DNA from 4 places in the Leuconostoc falkenbergense genome. Region 2 is predicted to be linked to each of the others. Evidence: riboswitches for the same ligand, from Rfam matches in the RefSeq annotation. Region 2 holds a riboswitch; each other region holds the start of a gene.
The links. Region 2 has a riboswitch for thiamine pyrophosphate ahead of tenA (thiaminase II). Riboswitches for the same ligand answer to the same signal wherever they lie in the genome.
Positions count from the first base shown of each region.

Region 1: another riboswitch for thiamine pyrophosphate. It lies ahead of thiT (energy-coupled thiamine transporter ThiT); the one in region 2 lies ahead of tenA (thiaminase II).
Region 3: another riboswitch for thiamine pyrophosphate. It lies ahead of ACI3ES_RS04395 (ECF transporter S component); the one in region 2 lies ahead of tenA (thiaminase II).
Region 4: another riboswitch for thiamine pyrophosphate. It lies ahead of ACI3ES_RS02500 (transcriptional regulator); the one in region 2 lies ahead of tenA (thiaminase II).

Region 1 is NZ_CP174386.1:31,264-35,480, forward strand. It holds gene ACI3ES_RS00200 (LTA synthase family protein) at 1-472, shown strand, start outside; gene ACI3ES_RS00205 (glycosyltransferase) at 492-1,553, shown strand; gene ACI3ES_RS00210 (MerR family transcriptional regulator) at 1,640-2,110, shown strand; gene thiT (energy-coupled thiamine transporter ThiT) at 2,147-2,701, opposite strand; TPP riboswitch at 2,770-2,858, opposite strand; gene ACI3ES_RS00220 (RluA family pseudouridine synthase) at 2,925-3,818, shown strand; gene ACI3ES_RS00225 (MIP/aquaporin family protein) at 3,859-4,217, opposite strand, start outside.
Region 2 is NZ_CP174386.1:1,172,585-1,176,801, reverse strand. It holds gene ACI3ES_RS05875 (ATP-binding cassette domain-containing protein) at 1-59, shown strand, start outside; gene ACI3ES_RS05870 (DUF2089 family protein) at 399-677, shown strand; gene ACI3ES_RS05865 (hypothetical protein) at 670-954, shown strand; gene ACI3ES_RS05860 (ACT domain-containing protein) at 1,389-1,760, shown strand; gene tenA (thiaminase II) at 1,938-2,651, opposite strand; TPP riboswitch at 2,727-2,828, opposite strand; TPP riboswitch at 2,948-3,036, shown strand; gene ACI3ES_RS05850 (ECF transporter S component) at 3,158-3,739, shown strand; gene ACI3ES_RS05845 (ATP-binding cassette domain-containing protein) at 3,757-4,217, shown strand, end outside.
Region 3 is NZ_CP174386.1:885,653-889,869, reverse strand. It holds gene ACI3ES_RS04405 (class I SAM-dependent methyltransferase) at 1-416, opposite strand, end outside; gene ACI3ES_RS04400 (DMT family transporter) at 486-1,427, opposite strand; TPP riboswitch at 1,587-1,676, shown strand; gene ACI3ES_RS04395 (ECF transporter S component) at 1,825-2,403, shown strand; gene ACI3ES_RS04390 (thiamine-binding protein) at 2,400-2,693, shown strand; gene ACI3ES_RS04385 (ABC transporter ATP-binding protein) at 2,731-4,104, shown strand; gene ACI3ES_RS04380 (energy-coupling factor transporter transmembrane protein EcfT) at 4,104-4,217, shown strand, end outside.
Region 4 is NZ_CP174386.1:492,982-497,198, reverse strand. It holds gene thiD (bifunctional hydroxymethylpyrimidine kinase/phosphomethylpyrimidine kinase) at 1-174, opposite strand, end outside; gene thiM (hydroxyethylthiazole kinase) at 171-947, opposite strand; gene ACI3ES_RS02500 (transcriptional regulator) at 947-1,507, opposite strand; TPP riboswitch at 1,595-1,683, opposite strand; gene ACI3ES_RS02495 (hypothetical protein) at 1,722-2,228, opposite strand; gene ACI3ES_RS02490 (hypothetical protein) at 2,225-2,515, opposite strand; gene ACI3ES_RS02485 (VWA-like domain-containing protein) at 2,512-3,669, opposite strand; gene ACI3ES_RS02480 (ATP-binding protein) at 3,666-4,217, opposite strand, start outside.

The DNA.
Region 1 (4,217 bases), 1.0 Mb from region 2:
ACAAGACTTGTTAAGCAAGCAGCACGTACAAATAGTTGCATTCCGTAATAAAGACTGGATAACACCAGAATATGCTAGTTTGTCTGGGCGAATTTGGAATACAAAAACGAATCAATTAATTGAATATCCTGACAAAAAATTGCAGACAAAACTTAATAAGATTCAAAGTTATGTGAATAAAAAATTGAATATGTCAGATAATTTGAATCAAAAGAATTTATTGCGTTTCTACACACCAAAAGATTTTAAGGCTGTTGACCCGTCGAAATATGATTACAGTAAAGACAGTACAGTCAAACGGTTGAAAAAGATTAACCAAAAATTAGGGACAAAATCCACAAGTTTGTTGTCTAAAAATGGTAACCGCTCGACTCTGAGTGATTACATCACTGATGCACCAGAGTCACGTGATAAAGCGACAGATACAACAAGATTGTTGCCACGAAATGCAGATGATTGGAGTGGAAATTAATGAAACTGGGAGCAAAAATATGACTAAGATTCTTATTGCCCTTGAAAACATTGGTCTTGGGGGCATGAAGCGTGCCACGACTGTTGTTGGTAATGCGTTGGCGCAACAGCACAACGTAGTATATTATAGTTTTTCTGATTTACCACCTTTTTATACACTATCAGCGGATTTATTGGTTGCAAAGAGGCCCTTAACACTAGCCAACGATGCAAAGCCTTATGTCAAATATGCTGAACAAATTCAAGATTTTATTAACATTGCACGGGAATTCGATGTGGTAATTTTAGCAGGTGGTTTGTTGTCTAGTTTTGCTGCTGTGATGAAGCCACAATTACCTGACACACAGTTAATTGGTTGGATGCATAATAATGTGACGACTTACAAAAGTCAGTACTATGCTGATATGCAGACTGAATTTGAGGCAGGTTTGCGGGCACTTGATACTGTCGTTGTACTGACAGACTATGATTTGGCGGGCTTTAAGCCCTATAATCAATACGCTGTCAAAATATGGAATCCGTTGACCATAACACCAAATGGACGCGCTGATTTGACACAACATATCATTGCCTTTACAGCTCGGATTGCGATTCAGCATAAAGGCATTGATTTCGCTGTGCAACTAGCATCTAAACTACCTAATGATTGGCGTTTGGCAATTGCTGGTAGTGGGCTACCAGAAGATATGGTAACGTTTCAAGAATTGATTGAAAAATATGCGGCTCAAGATAAAATTATTTATCGTGGTGGACTAAAAGACGAAGCTTTGCGACAACATTACCGTGATGCTAGTATTTTCTTACAGACTTCTCGTTGGGAAGGATTGCCGTTGGTTTTGGCTGAAGCTATGAGCTTTGGTTTACCGATTGTCGCAATGAAAAATACGGGTTCTGCAGAAGTGCTAGATGGCGGTCAATACGGCATTTTAGTTGAGAATGGTGATGTCGATGGTTTGTTAGCAGCTATTCAGCCACTATTAAACACTCAAAAAGAGCGCCAACATTATGCTGATATCTCACTACGACGAGTTGAAGATTTTGAGATAGGCCCAATTTTAGAACAGTGGCAGGCTTTGTTTTAATTAATTAATGTGCTATATTTAAATAGATATTAGGCGTGTTTTTAGCAACTTAGTTGACAAAGAACACTATTTTTAGAGGCACAAATATGAATTTTGACAAAGAAAATTTTAAAAAACCGTCTCTTGATCATCTACAATTTCGCATTGGTGAACTAGCACGTATGACGAATATATCGACACGGCAACTTCGCTATTGGGAAAAGCAAGGATATGTTCAAGCGATAGATCGAGAAGATGAACAAGAATCTCGATTATATGGGTTTCGTGCGTTTGTTAAAGTTGCGATTATCAAACAAAACTTAGATGATGGTGATAGTTTACATGAAGCCGTTGATAAGGCTAATGAACAGCTTGAAAGTGCTATGATTATCCATCATATTATGAAGAAAGCCTTCCAAGGTATTGAAGAATATGAAGGACGTGTTGTGGTCAACTTGGGCTATTTTGATGACGCTGAAACGCAATTGCTGTATGTTTATCTTGAGTCTGGAAAAGTAAAGTATCGGGTTGTTGATAAACGTGAGTTTCCAATTACGAAAAAAAGCCAGTTACTATAACAGGTTCCATTTAGAATTGTTATAATAATTGGCTTTTTATTTGAACATTTTTGGTTGAACGCGAAGTAAAACAATCAGTACAATGACAGTCAAAAGGATTTGTGGGACAACGTAAGCTGCGTTGTAAATCAGTGAATAGAGCCAAGGATTTTGCCCTTTAGGAGCAAAAGCGCCGTAAAAGAAACCACCAGCCAAAAAGGAACCAAAAAAGCGACCAAAACCACCAAGTACGGCGCCAAGTGATACTAGTACCATTGCTTGTTTTGTTGTATTTCGACGGAGTGCATATTTTAATTGGCTCGTGAACAATCCGCCGAGACCAACCAACGTATAGGCAAAGAAGTAGTCGAAAAATACTTGTAGTGGATTTAAATAATATGGATTTAAAATAAAAGTCACCACACCAACAATTAATCCAGTCACCATACCGGCTTTTACACCATGTCGGTAGGCAACAAATAATATTGGGACCAATGACAAGGTCACGGCGCCACCTTGTGGCATTTTAAAAAGGGTCAGCCAATCGAAAACAACAGCCAAGGCGGCAAATATAGCCACTTCAGCGATGACGCGGGAACGAGAATTTTGCATAGATTTCATATCTCCAAAAAATAAAAGCGCAACCGTCAAGAGAGTTCACAGGTTGCGCCATTAATGAGCTAAACAATGTTATATCTCCCTTCGCATGCATTATCATGAGCAGGTTCGGTGGGTATATCTCAGCCATAGGGCACCCCAGATAATCTAAGTATAACGAAAATGACAATAAAGTCAAATTAAGGGAGCTAACCCTAAAGGTGTGGGCATTTATCATATGACAACATGGCAATATCAATTTAAAATAGCACCGCACAATGCCGGTCAATCAGTTAAAGCATTGTGGATAAAATGGCTTATTCCAAAGCGTATTCGTGGGGCTCTCAGGATTAAGCGACATTTTACCGTGAATGGTAAAGTGGTCCCGACTAGTTATTTTTTGGCAACAAATGATGTATTAGTGATGACCTTTGATCAGGATGATTTTAGGACGAGTAACTCTAATTATGGACCGAATCATAGTCAGAAAGTAGTAACTTTATTTGAAAACGATTATCTTGTGGTTGTCGATAAACCAGCGGGTATGAAAATGCATCCGCATTCACCAACAGAAGATGATACTTTGCTGAATTACGTTGCCGGTGATTTTCAAAGGCGCCATTTGGAAGTGGCCCCTTATATGGTACATCGAATTGATCGGGCCACATCGGGGGCCGTTATTATTGCAAAAACGCCTTTGGTAGTCCCAATACTTGACCAATTACTATCTGCTAAGGCAATTACACGGACTTATTTGGCATGGGTGAGTGGCGTGATGCCGACAAAACAGGGAATAATTGAAACACCAATTGGCATTGATGCACAAGACGACAGGAAACGTGCTGTCAATGGAACCAACGCACAATTTGCTGTGACACATTGGACTAATATACATACGGTTTATCAAAATTCTTTATTACGAATTCGTTTAGATACTGGCCGAATGCACCAAATTAGGGTTCATTTAGCTAGTATAGGCCATCCAATAGTTGGGGATGACCTATATGGTGGGTGTCATATGCCAAGATTGATGCTGCATTCAGCTACCATTGAACTCCCTTTGCCCTTTGATGGTGGCATTAAAACGATTACAGGTCCATTGCCTGATGATTTTCCACGACAATTGCGTTAATAAAAAAAGAAGCTCGCGACGAGCTTCTTTTTTATTAAGATTAGGCTTCTTTTGTAACGCCCTTGTTGAAGAAGTTAGCGGCAAATGCTGCCAAAGCACCACCTAGTAGATCAGCCACTAGGTAAACCCAAACGTGACCAAGTGCTTTACCTTGAACAAAGATTGCAGGACCTAAGGCACGAGCAGGGTTGAAAGCGCCACCGGTAATAGGTAACGCAACAATGATTAGGACTGCTAACCACAAACCGATAATCAATGGGGCAGGGACATTAGCCAATTTAGTGACAATTGAAATGACCAAAACAAACAAGAAAGTCAAAATCAATTCAAAGGCAAAAGCGTACCAGCCTTGCCCGTCAGCAAAGTTAGTTTGACCAAGACCAGCCAAAGTAACGAATT
Region 2 (4,217 bases):
TGACTTCTCATCATTCTGACCAGTTAAAACAATTTGATCTGAATTTGATAGCCTTGTAATTTTTTGAAACATGGGAACATGTTTTTTTATTGAAAAAATAAGTTAATTTGAATCAAAATATGGATAAGCAGGATGTTTTCGTTTTATTGGCTTTATTAGTTTCAAAAGAAACAGTTGTATCAGGATAAGCATTTGAACAGTAATCATAAGCGGTATCAAAGTTTATAGTCTTTAAAAAGCATGTGTGAAAACATGCTTTTTATCATGTTATCGTCAATTGAAAAATAGGCAGTGTTGGGGCAGTCCTAGCAGGTAACAAAAATATATTTAAAATTAATTGCATTAAATGTTTAACAATGTTAATATAAAATAAATAATATTAAAGAGAGGCGTTGTTTATGGATTGGTTTTTAAAACTAGAACGTGAAGATCAAGAGTTCGTTAAACAATTAGTCAAGGCTTCAGGTTCCTTAAAAGAATTAGCCAAAATTTATCAGGTTAGTTATCCAACGGTACGTGTCCGATTGAATAAAATTATTCAACATATTGATTTAATTGAACAACAGGGCAAAAGTTCGTTTGAAACTAAAATAATGGAAATGGTAATTAATGATGAATTGCCATTAAATTTAGCAAAAAAGATTCTTGCAGATTATCAGGAGGAAAAAGATGAGTGAATTTATGGGTGTTTTTTATGGATGTTTAATAGCTGGCGGTTTGTATTTACTTGATCGTTTCCTTCCAAAATGGTTTGGTGCTTTACCGGGTATAGCTTATTTGATTTTTATGATTTGGTTAATGATTTACAAAAATGGTCAGAACATTTTAGGGTTGTTTACCGTTTTAATCGTCGGCGAAGCAGTTATTAATGGTATTTGGATAGAAAGTATCGAAAGTAGAAAAAAGAAAACTCAAAAAGAGTTGGATAAAATGAAAGCCAAAGATTTGAGTTGATTTCAAAATAATTATCAAAAATGGCTATGATAGAATGGATATATTAACAACACGATATGAGAGAAAAAATATGTCTGAAAAACCAAAAAAACTTGAGAAAAAGAATATATTGTATCTAGTCATTGCAGCTTTATTCATAATCATCATAATTATGAGCTTTTATATTCATGCGTTGCGTAATCGGAGTACAACAACTATTGTGATCAACCCAACAAAAACAAGCAGTAGCGCATCAAGTGAATCTAGCTCATCAAATAAACACTAAATTGAATTGCCCTGAAGATTAAAAAATTGTGTGTATTCTTTTTATATATTATAATTATGTAAAATAAATATATTACCACCACCGGGTGGCAGGCATGTGAGAGCTCATTAGGTCATTGAAGAGCTCCCACTGCCTTTTTATTTTAAAAATAATCTAGGAGAATAAACAAATGGAATTATTATTACTAAAGGAACCATTAACGGTATTTCAGGTGGATAATTTACAGGAGGTTAATTTATCTATAAATCCTTTGAATATCAGTATTACAGCTGATGAAATATCTGTAGTAGCGCCTACTTCACAAGTGCCTGCAGAAACAGTGAACAGAGAAGATGGCTGGCAAATGTTTAAAATTGAAGGCGTACTGGACTTTAGTTTAATCGGTATTTTGGCAAAAATATCAGGGGTTTTGGCAAAAGAAAATATAAGCATTTTTGCACTATCAACATTTAATACAGACTATATTTTGGTTAAGACAGATAAAGTGCATAAAGCGGTACGAGAGCTGAATAACAATGATTTTGTTATTCGTCATGAGTAAGATTGAAAAAAATCAATTATAATTGTTAAACTAAATGGGCACGGCAATGTGTCTTTTTGTTTGTGCTTAAAAAATGAATATTTGAAAAAGGCCTAATTGGTGAAAATGTTTGACACTTGTTACAAAATAGTCATATTTTACTTCATTAGCCTGAATCACTAAGTTCAATTTTTTATACTAAATATGTTTCAATGTTGCAGAGCTAATGGTTTTCTTAAATTTCCAATCTTGTTGGTAAAAAGCTTGCTCCCAAAACTGCCATTCGAGTTCACAACTTTTTAAGAAAAATTGCATAGCTTCTTCACGTTGTAATGATGTTGCATCTGATGCCAGACGATCAATCCAATCGAAAATTTGATCAGAGACTGTGGTCTGAGAATCATCATCCGTTTTAGCATAGAAATCAATCCATCCTTTAAAAGGATTAGCTTGATTATTAGCCTTTTCTTGAACTTGCTTGTTGGCAATTTCATGGTACGTCCAAGGACAAGCTTGAAAAGCAGCGAGAATATTCAGCAGTAAACCTGTATCAGCTGCACGATACATATGTAATTCATATAGATATGCTTTTGGTGCTGGTGTTGCATGTTGTAACATTTCATATTGAACGCCGGCCACATCGCAAAAGACGTGGTGTGGATGAATTTCGCTATTCAAAATAAAATCAATTGCATTCGCAAAAAATTTTATTTCAGTACGGTCAGTTAGTTTTGTAATTGCAGTGGCATAAATTTTAATAAATTCACTCAAATATTGAAAATCTTGTTCAACATAAAAAATTAAAGCTTCTCGTGGTACGTATCCTGTCGCAATACCACGGACAAATGGGTGTTCATGAATAGCAGTCATAATTGGTTGTGCATGAGCACGTAATTCTTCTGAAAACAACATAATATCTCCTAATAATTGGTTTTTAGTCAACAAAAAAAGCGCTTTGTTAAGAGCGCAAAAAGAGCATCTTTATTAAATAAAAGAATGCCACTTTCCTACGCTAGTGTTGACTAGATCAGGTTCGAAGGGACTGATGTAAACATCATCTCAGCCAAGAAGGCACCCCTAGTGGACAACATATAATATTTTATGAATTAAGAATAACACTACTACAAAATAATTACAAACATTAAAAAAATAGGAGTCAGTGCATTGCATTTTTGAAAACAATGAGTTATACTTTTTCACGTAGTTTAATATTTTATCTGGGGTACCGTAAGGTTGAGATTATACCCATTGAACCTGTCAGGTTAATACCTGCGAAGGAAGATAAGTTAGATTAAGACATTTTTTGATGCCATCAATCACTAGTCTCTTTTGTGGTTGGTGGTTTTTTCTATGATCACTTATTACTAAAACGGTATATTATCAAAACTTACGACCTCAATCAAAAGGAGAATATGTTTATGGAACAGTTAGAAATCTCATCTGAATCAAAGGTTAGGTGGTCGTTGCGAGAAGTGATATTAATGGCATTAATAGGTATTGCTTTTGGTGTCATTTATTTCATTATGGATCCAATATACACAGCTTTAGATGCTGTTTTGGTCCCACTCGGATTACATCAATACACAATTGCGATTACAATTGGTCCTTGGATGATGGCAGCGCCACTTTCCAGCTATCTATTGAGAAGGATGGGGGCTGGATTAATTGGTGAATTACTAGGTGCGACAGGAGAAGCACTTTTGGGAGGTTACTGGGGTGTAGCGACTTTAATTTCTGGTTTTATTCAAGGAATCGGATCAGAGTTAGGTTTCACATTAACAGGCTATAAAAATTGGAAAACAGGTTTAATTTTGTCGACCCTTACAGGAACTATTGTGACTTTTATATGGTCATTGTTCCATGATGGCTATCTTCAGTTTGGAATTAGTATGTTAATCGGATTGTTCATTGTACGGTGGATTTCAATTGCTTTTTTTGCTGGCCTACTAGTTTATTGGATTGTTAATCTATTAGAAAAGTCTAAGTTATTAAAAAAGTGACGTTAGGATGACCAACAATGACGATTTTAAAAACTAGCCATTTAGATATTAAGATTGATGACCAATTAATTTTAAAAGATATTACGCTATCCATCCAACCGGGACAATTTATTTTATTAGTTGGTGAATCAGGTTGTGGGAAGTCTACATTGATGACTGCTCTGGCGGGTTTGTATCCCAAGTATGGTGGTGAATTGTCACAAACAGTTTTATTAAATAAACATAATATCGCAACAATTAAAGCCAATTTTCGATCGAGAAAAGTAGCTATGTTATTTCAACATCCCGATCAACAGTTCGCAATGGATCGTGTGGAAGATGAATTAATTTTTTCACTTGAAAATTTGTCTCTATCAAAACAAGAAATAGATACACGAATCAATGAAGCATTAATTGAAGTCGGTATTGAATCACTGAGACATAGTGATTTAGCTCATCTATCAGGTGGGGAATTGCAAAAAGTGGCTTTAGCTGAAAC
Region 3 (4,217 bases), 290 kb from region 2:
TAGTGATTGTTGTTTAACCATGATCTGACAACATTCTCATCAGTATTTGGTTGTAAAATCAAAGTATTGTACTGATGATTTTTTGACTGACCAGCTGACAAAATGTCTTGAATCAAAATCCCACCCATGCCAGCAATTACAACCGTGTCAACCTTATCAGCTATGTCAATGGCAGCTAAACCATTCGCTAATCGCGCCTCAAGTTTGCCATTCAGATGTCGTTTGTTAATTTCATGTTGAACATTTTCAAACGGCCCTTGAGCGACTTCACCAGCTATGGCATGCTGGACATGATTGTTCAAGATTAAATGTGCGGGTAAATAGGCATGATCTGAACCTATATCAGCAATTATTGCGCCTTGTGGCACATGTTTAGCCACCGCTTCAAGGCGTGGCGAAAGATGAATACTATCCATAATGTTCCCTAAAAAAATTTTTTTACTCCTATCAGTATAGCAAAAAAGCCAGCTACGCGCTGACTTTCCTTATCCAAATTTTATCAATAACACACCAATTGCCATCGCCATAATACCAAATATTTGAGCCCTTGTGACTTGTCTTTGCGGTGAACGCCACCAACCAAATTGTGTAACAGCCATTGATCCAACGATTGAACCAAATAAGCCCAAAGTAACTGTTACCCCCGTACCAAGTTGTGGGACTAAATAGGCGGCTGCAAAAACAAATGCAGCACCTAATACACCGCCAATGAACAACCAAAACGGCTGCCCATTCGCATGAAATTCTTTTGGCAAAAAGGACTTATCACGAATAATCACAACCAGAAGAATCAAGATTGTGCCTGTCAAAAAAGAAAACACCGAGGCTCCGACTGAGGAATGCATTAATTGGCCAAAGTGGCCATTAATGGCTTGTTGAATAGCTGAAATAGCACCTGCCACTATCCCCCACAAACGCCATAAATTCAACGTAACGGCATTTTCATGATCTTTGTCGCTTTTTTCTTCAATTTTAGCAACCCCACGGCTGGCCAACACAACAGCAATGTAAATACCTAAGAATAAAATCAAAATTCCCATAGACTTAAGCCATGTCAAAGGATGCTGCTGTGCCCCAAAAAGCCCAAAGATATCAATCACTTCTCCCATCAAAACTTGACCTAAAATGGGCAAAATAATCGTTTGAATTGCCCCTAATTTGGGAAACATTAAAATGTTAGATGTTAAAAAGAAGACACCCAAAATTCCGCCCAACCAAATCCACCACGGGTTATGCGATAAAACAGTGCCAATAGGAACAATGTGTTGATTGGTCCCCAAAAAGACGGCGATCAGAAATATTGTCCCGACTGAAAATGAAATTAAACTCGACCTAAATGGTGAACGTACCGCTGCACCTAATTTTGCATTAATAGCACTTTGATTAGCTAATAAAAATCCAGCAGCCAATCCAATAAAATAAAGCATCTCAATACTACTCCTAAATATAACTTTTTTAATTTTAACTCATGCGTAATAAGTATACCCATAGGTGCCGTTTTTGCAAGCCAAACGACTTTCATCTATTGCAGGTAAAAATGGATTGTGGTACACTCTGTTTGTGAGATAATCACAAACAATTGAAAACACCAAAGTCTGGGGTGCCGAATGGCTGAGATAATACCCATATAACCTGATCTAGATCGTACTAGCGTAGGGAGATTTACTTGAATATTAATTCTATACAGACACAAGCTACTAATCGTCAGTCTGTTTTAGCATTTGTAATTGATATTATGTCAAAGCCAATCTTCCTATGGAGATTGGCTTTTTGTATGTCTAACCTCATTGCGGTGTTTTCACAACAAATTCGGAGGTGTGCAACATGCATACAAAATGGTCACTACGTGACGTTATCTTTATCGCGCTCATCGCGGTGTTTTTCGGTTTTATTTTCTGGGCTTGGGCATTTGCTTATAACGTCATTGCAGCAATATTAACGCCTATGGGTTTAAGTCCATATGCTAATGATGCAACAATTGGTCCATGGTTAATGGCTGGTCCAATGGCGGGCTACATCATTCGTCGTGCCGGTGCTTCGATTATTGGCGAAACGCTTGCCGGCACAATTGAAATGGTTTTTGGTTCACAATGGGGCGTCATGAACATCGTTGCTGGCGCTATTCAAGGACTGGGAACCGAAATTGGATTTGCTATTTTTGGTTACCGTCGCTGGGATAAAACTAGCTTAACTGCTTCAGTCATTACCGTCACAATTGTAACCTTTGGTTGGGACCTACTTCGTAATGGCTATGCACAATATTCGTTTGGTCTACTAGTTGGTTTGTTTATCACTCGCCTGATTTCATCAGCCATTTTTGCTGGTGTCATTGTTTACTTCACGCAAAAGCTAATTGCTAAATCAGGTATCTTAACAACGCATCAATCAGAGGTGATCTCATGATTTCAAGTATTGCTGTTCAAGTTTTGCCAATGACTGCAAATGAAAACGATGTTATTAAAATCGTTGATCACGTCATCGCTTACATTGATGCTAGTGGTGTTAATTACCAAGTTGGTGCGTTTGAATCAACATTAGAAGGTGATTATGATCAACTGATGTCACTTTTAGCACAATTGCCAAAAGTGGCTGCTGAAATCACAGACATACCTGTAATGGTTTATAGCAAAATCAACATGGCAACCACAAGTGATGTGCTTACAATAGCAAAAAAAACAGATAAATATAAATAAAGCGGTGTTTTCCGCGTACATAGGATATTCTAAACCGATGATTGTTACTCTAGAACATATTAATTTAAGCTACGACAAAACAAAAATATTTAACGACTTGACACTATCCATTCCAGAAAATAGTTTCAATCTTTTAATTGGACCATCAGGTATTGGTAAATCAACATTGTTAAAAATCATTGCCGGTTTATTCCCTCAACTTAAAGGCACTGTTTTGGTTGACAATACCGCCATTAGCCAGTTACCAGCTAATCAGAGAGCACAGCATGTTGGTTTTTTATTTCAAGATCCCGACACACAGTTTGCGATGCCTACCCCTTTTGAGGAATTGACGTTTACACTAGAAAACTTACAAATTCCGGCTGATGAAATAGCTAAACGTGCGACGGCGGCACTTGAATTTGTCGGCATCAAACAACTAGCCGACCAACAGATTGCCACGCTTTCAGGTGGTGAAAAGCAAAAAGTTGCTTTAGCAATAATTGTCGCAATGAAAAGTAAATTGTTGCTATTAGATGAACCTTTCGCCAATGTCGATATAATAGCACGGCAGGAAATTTTAAAAAAAATAAAAACATTGCAGGCTGATGGCGTTACCATTCTTGTGGCAGATCATGATTTTTCAGGTTATCAAGACATTGTAAACAATGTATGGGAAATTCAACATCAAACAATCTCAACACTTGAACATGATCAATTTATGCAACGCATTTCCAAACCACAACATCATATTTTTAAAACAACCAATGAGGGTATTTTTGAACTGACTCATTTTAAATTATCGGCCGAAAAAAGGACATTAATCACTGTTCCCCAACTCTTGATTGGTGCACCTGGCATTACCCTTCTAACTGGCGCAAATGGTAGTGGCAAATCAACTTTATTTAATGCGTTAACTAAATTGAAATCTTTTGATGGGCAGATAACTTATCAATCAAAAAATATTCAAAAATTAAAAGTTGCACAATATGTTCAAAAAGTGGCGCTATTATTTCAAAGTCCCGAGCGCCAGTTTCTTAGAATGACCGTCGATGAAGAATTAGCGTTGAGCTACCAACATAGCCAACATCAATCATTTTGGTCTTCCAAAGTAATTGATCATTATCTCACGCGCCTCAATCTTAATCATTTACGTCAACACATTGTCTATCAACTTTCTGGTGGCCAAAAGAAAAAGCTGCAACTGTTACTGATGTTAATTGTTGGCACGCCCGTTTTGTTGCTTGACGAACCAATTGCTGGACTTGATGTTGCCTCAGTACGTGTAGTCTCTGAAATATTACAAGAAATTTCGGCTCAAGGTAAGCAGCGTTTCATCATTATTAGTCACCAACTGGATGCCTTACTACCAGTCATTAACTACCATCTACACCTTGATCACCAAACATTATACTATCAGGAGCAACTTTAATGAATTCCGGTGTTAAATTCGTCTTTATTTTAATCGTCAGTATTGAATTAACCTTTATATTAAACGCCCGTATTAATTTTATAGTAGCGATCGTTGCTGCAATTTATTTAATG
Region 4 (4,217 bases), 680 kb from region 2:
TGGTGTCATCAAAACATCTTGAACACCCAATGTATTTTGCGCTGTTAAAGCGACAAACACATTAGCACCATAAACACCCTGTGCAGCAAATGTCTTTAAATCAGCGCTAATACCAGCACCGCCACTACTATCAGCACCAGCGATTGTTAATACTTGTGGTGTTTCATTGCTCATAAGTATTGCACACTTTCAGTCATAAATGTCGCTACTTCCTCACTTGTAATTGCAGCAAGTTCATCTAGCAATTGCATACTATAAAAACCTGGTGTCGTGATTTGATGGCTGGCTTTGAGGCCAGCTAACTTAAACGTTGCCATCGTGTACATGACATTTTCCATAGTGAGTGATTCAGCCACAAAAGCACCAATCATGGACGATAATGCATCACCAGTTCCCACATTAGTTGATAATAATGGCACGTCTGTCTCAATGACGGCAGTTTGATGCCCATCGCTAATAACATCTTTGGCACCACTTAATGCAATTATGGCACCAGTCTTTTCTGCTGCTAATTGTGCGATGGCAATTACATCACCACTACCAGTGGCGTCAATGCCTTGGCTGTCAAAATCAATATCGGCAAACCACGCGATTTCCGCTGCGTTACCTCGAATAATATCAACATGCCCTTCTCGCATCAAAGTCTGCACGGCCTTACTACGAAAAGGTACTGCAACAGCAACTGGATCCAAGATAACAGGTTTATCTAAGTTAGTAGCGACCTTTGAGAGCGTTACAATATCTGATAATTCATTGGCCTTAAGCGTACCAATATTAATGACAACGGCATGTGCAATTTGACATAAATCATTAAATTCACTAACTTCGCGACTCATAAGCGGCGAACCACCAATAACATTCACTACATTGGCTACGAATTGTGGGGTAACAAAGTTAGCATAGGTCAGAACAAGCGGTGATTGTGTCCGTACATTTTTAATTGTCATTAGTATTGACTCCCTTTTTCATAGGCATTCCGCCAAAATTTTAGTTCAAATTGATACGATTTTTCAAAAATAGCGACATCTAGTCGACTGTCTGAATGGTCAACAATCTGCCAGTAATAGGTTACCAAATCATGGTATTGTTTACTGGCATAATATTGCTGCCAACCATTGTTTGTTTGATGTGCCAGTGCTTTAGCTATAAAGTAATAGGATTCCACACAAGGTAAGGTTGCCATGATTGCTGACATAGCACCTTTTTGAGCTGCTGCACGCATATGATTAACATAGGATTGCCCAACCAAATCTAAAGGCTTTGAGGCAACAGCATCCACTAGACTAAGATGTGCTTGTCCCTCATCATCGCTTGTCGGTCTGGTTAAATGTAATGATTCATCAATTTGATCAACGATAGGCATAAAAGCTTCGATATAACTGGCATCTTGAGCCGTATAATAATCGGCTTGATGCTTGGTTAATGAGTTATTACCAATTGCTTTCACGAAAGGCTCAGCCATTATTTGAGGCATAAACTGTTCTCTAATTGTTTGTAATGAGGTCATGTTTTCTCCATAATAGGACACAAAAAGGCCGCGAACCCACTCCAAGAAGATGCGTTCACGGCCAGTAATCAACATTTAAAAAACACTAGCTTATGCAACATATCTCCCTGCGTACGTACTAACGTCATCAGGTTCAATGGGTATTTCTCAGCCAATCGGCACCCCAGATATTTTATTCATTTCAAGATAAGTGTAAACGAATGTCACCAGATAATCAACCCCACCATTCAGGATCAACATCTCTCATTTGATGTTTCAGTGACAATTGCGAATCACTTGTAACACGTTGGTAAGTCGTTGTGTAGGGATTTTTCATCAAATTAATCATTTGCTGATACTGTGTACTTTTCAAAAAATCAGCTAATTGACTGTGATTTTGCCAAAAAGTCCACAACATATAATCTGCTTTACCATTATCATTTTGAGCCACAACACCGGCAACATTTACTAACTTACCAATTAGTTTATCATTATCATCTTTAGCCTGAAAGGCAATTTGATGAATCACACGGCCAGTTAATTGACCATTAATATAACGACTATCAAAGCCTAATGGCCGTTGAAATTGTTGGACAATTTCTGGCGCATCCAAAATCAAAACATTCGAACCCGCCAATTGTGATACCTTGCCGAGGTAAAACACGTTGTCTGGATTCGCTGTTTGAAGTGCTAATAATTCTGAAACTGACTGTTCTGGTGCAAGTACAAGATTAATTTTCATAAGAATGGCTCCTTTAACATTGTGACGACATCTGGTGAAAGCCGAACTGCATTACGCTGAATAAACTGTTGGACGCCTTTAAACGTTGTCAGATCAACTGTGGGTGTCATAGCATCTGATGCAACTAATGCTTTTGCATAGACAATATCTGAACGCGTCATCATCGTCATGCCCCATGGCTCGCTCAGTAACAGTGATTCCCATTGATCAGTTAATAATGCTTCAGCTCTTTTGAACCGATTGTCTTTGGCAATAAAACTACTCAGATCTGTTGGATTTAATTTCATAGGGTCAACACCTTTCCAATTTGATTAGGCAAACTGAGTTGTTGCTCTTCTGGCAGTATCCAATAAACACGACGATACTGTGACATAATCGGTGATGTTTCACCGTCACCATCAGTTAGGATAATCACTGTTGTCGTCTCACGAGGTGTTTTTTGTTTATCTAGATAGTCAAAAATACTTTGAAATGCCGTTCCTCCGCCAGCACGGCGCTGCCAATGATTGATATTTTTAATCACTTCAACTGCTGTATCAAATGAAAACACGCGGACTTTAGCATCAAATTGTTGTGTTATTTGCATCACATTGGCTAGGAATTTACCCACTAGTCTATCACTAATAGAAGCTGAATTGTCGACAAATACCAAAATTTCATTTTCGTACGTACTAATTTCACCAAATAAGTCCATTCGATAGGCTTGGCGCCGATTAAATCGTGCGCGTGATGGTTGCTTTTGATTAGGTACTTGGCTTACCCCTGTTTTGAAGATTTGACGCCAATTTTTTTTAGGCACCACCACCGCGGAAATCTGTTGTATGACAGCACTAGCCAAGTGACCTCGCCCAGATTTTTGTGCATCTTCATTGGCTTGCCGAATGACTTGTTCAAGTGCCGATTTAGCCTCATCAGACTCATCGCCAACACTCGCCCAATCACCGTGGCCGTCGACGTCACCATGAGCAGGCACATCATCTTCAAAACGACTGATTAAATCAATATAAGTTTGCGAATCTTGATAAGGCGCAAACCATTCGCCGTACACATCAAACAACATTTGCAAAGTCACAGCCGTTGGTAACTCACCTAATTCCTTAGGTAAATATTGATTAATCGCCACATCAGTCCCTAGATCAACAACTGATTTTGCTTGGTGCGTTGCAGCATAGCGAACTGGGTGTTCCCAAATAACATGCAGTGATTCATGTGCCAATGCAGCAGCAATCTGATTATACGTGCTGAAATTTTCCGTTAAACGTGCTGGATTGATTACTAAGTACCAACGATGATTTTGCCATTTTAATGCCAAAGGATGCGGTGCTAACAGGTTCATTTCGCGGGTTAAATTCATGACAATGTTGCCATATAGTGGTGAAACATCGAGTAAGGTTTTAATACCACCTAATATTAAATTATCCGTTTCATCCTTTGTTATCATCTGGTCGCAATGTCCATAATTTGTTGATACAACACGTTTGCATAGTGTTCTTCTGAATTGTACAAATCATCTAAAATTGGAGCATTTGTCATTTGCTTAACCAGTGCATATTGACCATCTGGTGCCAGCAATTGTAGTAATTCACTAAAACGTGCAGCGTTATTATCGTGTGTCATATCTGCCGTCAATAACAATGTTTTCATCACTGTCATTTTTTGAATTTCTGAATAGCTTTCAAATTTGGAACGAATGGTTAAAGGTACTTTAGGTCCGTCTGGTTTTGAGTCAAAGACTTCTTCGGCAGTTAAGCTAGGCGTTTGTTCGCGTACAAATCGAACAAATTGTGTTGCCACTACTTGACCTAAATCACCCGCCACAATATCAAATAACAAATCTTCTTGCTGACGATTAGATAGCCTAAGCAATTCAAAAAGATCATCCGACACACGTTGCCAAGCACGTGGGGTTGGATTCAAATCAACTTCACGCACGTCAGGATACAACAAACTAGCATTTTCAGCGATAAACCTGCGCACCAAATCATGAAT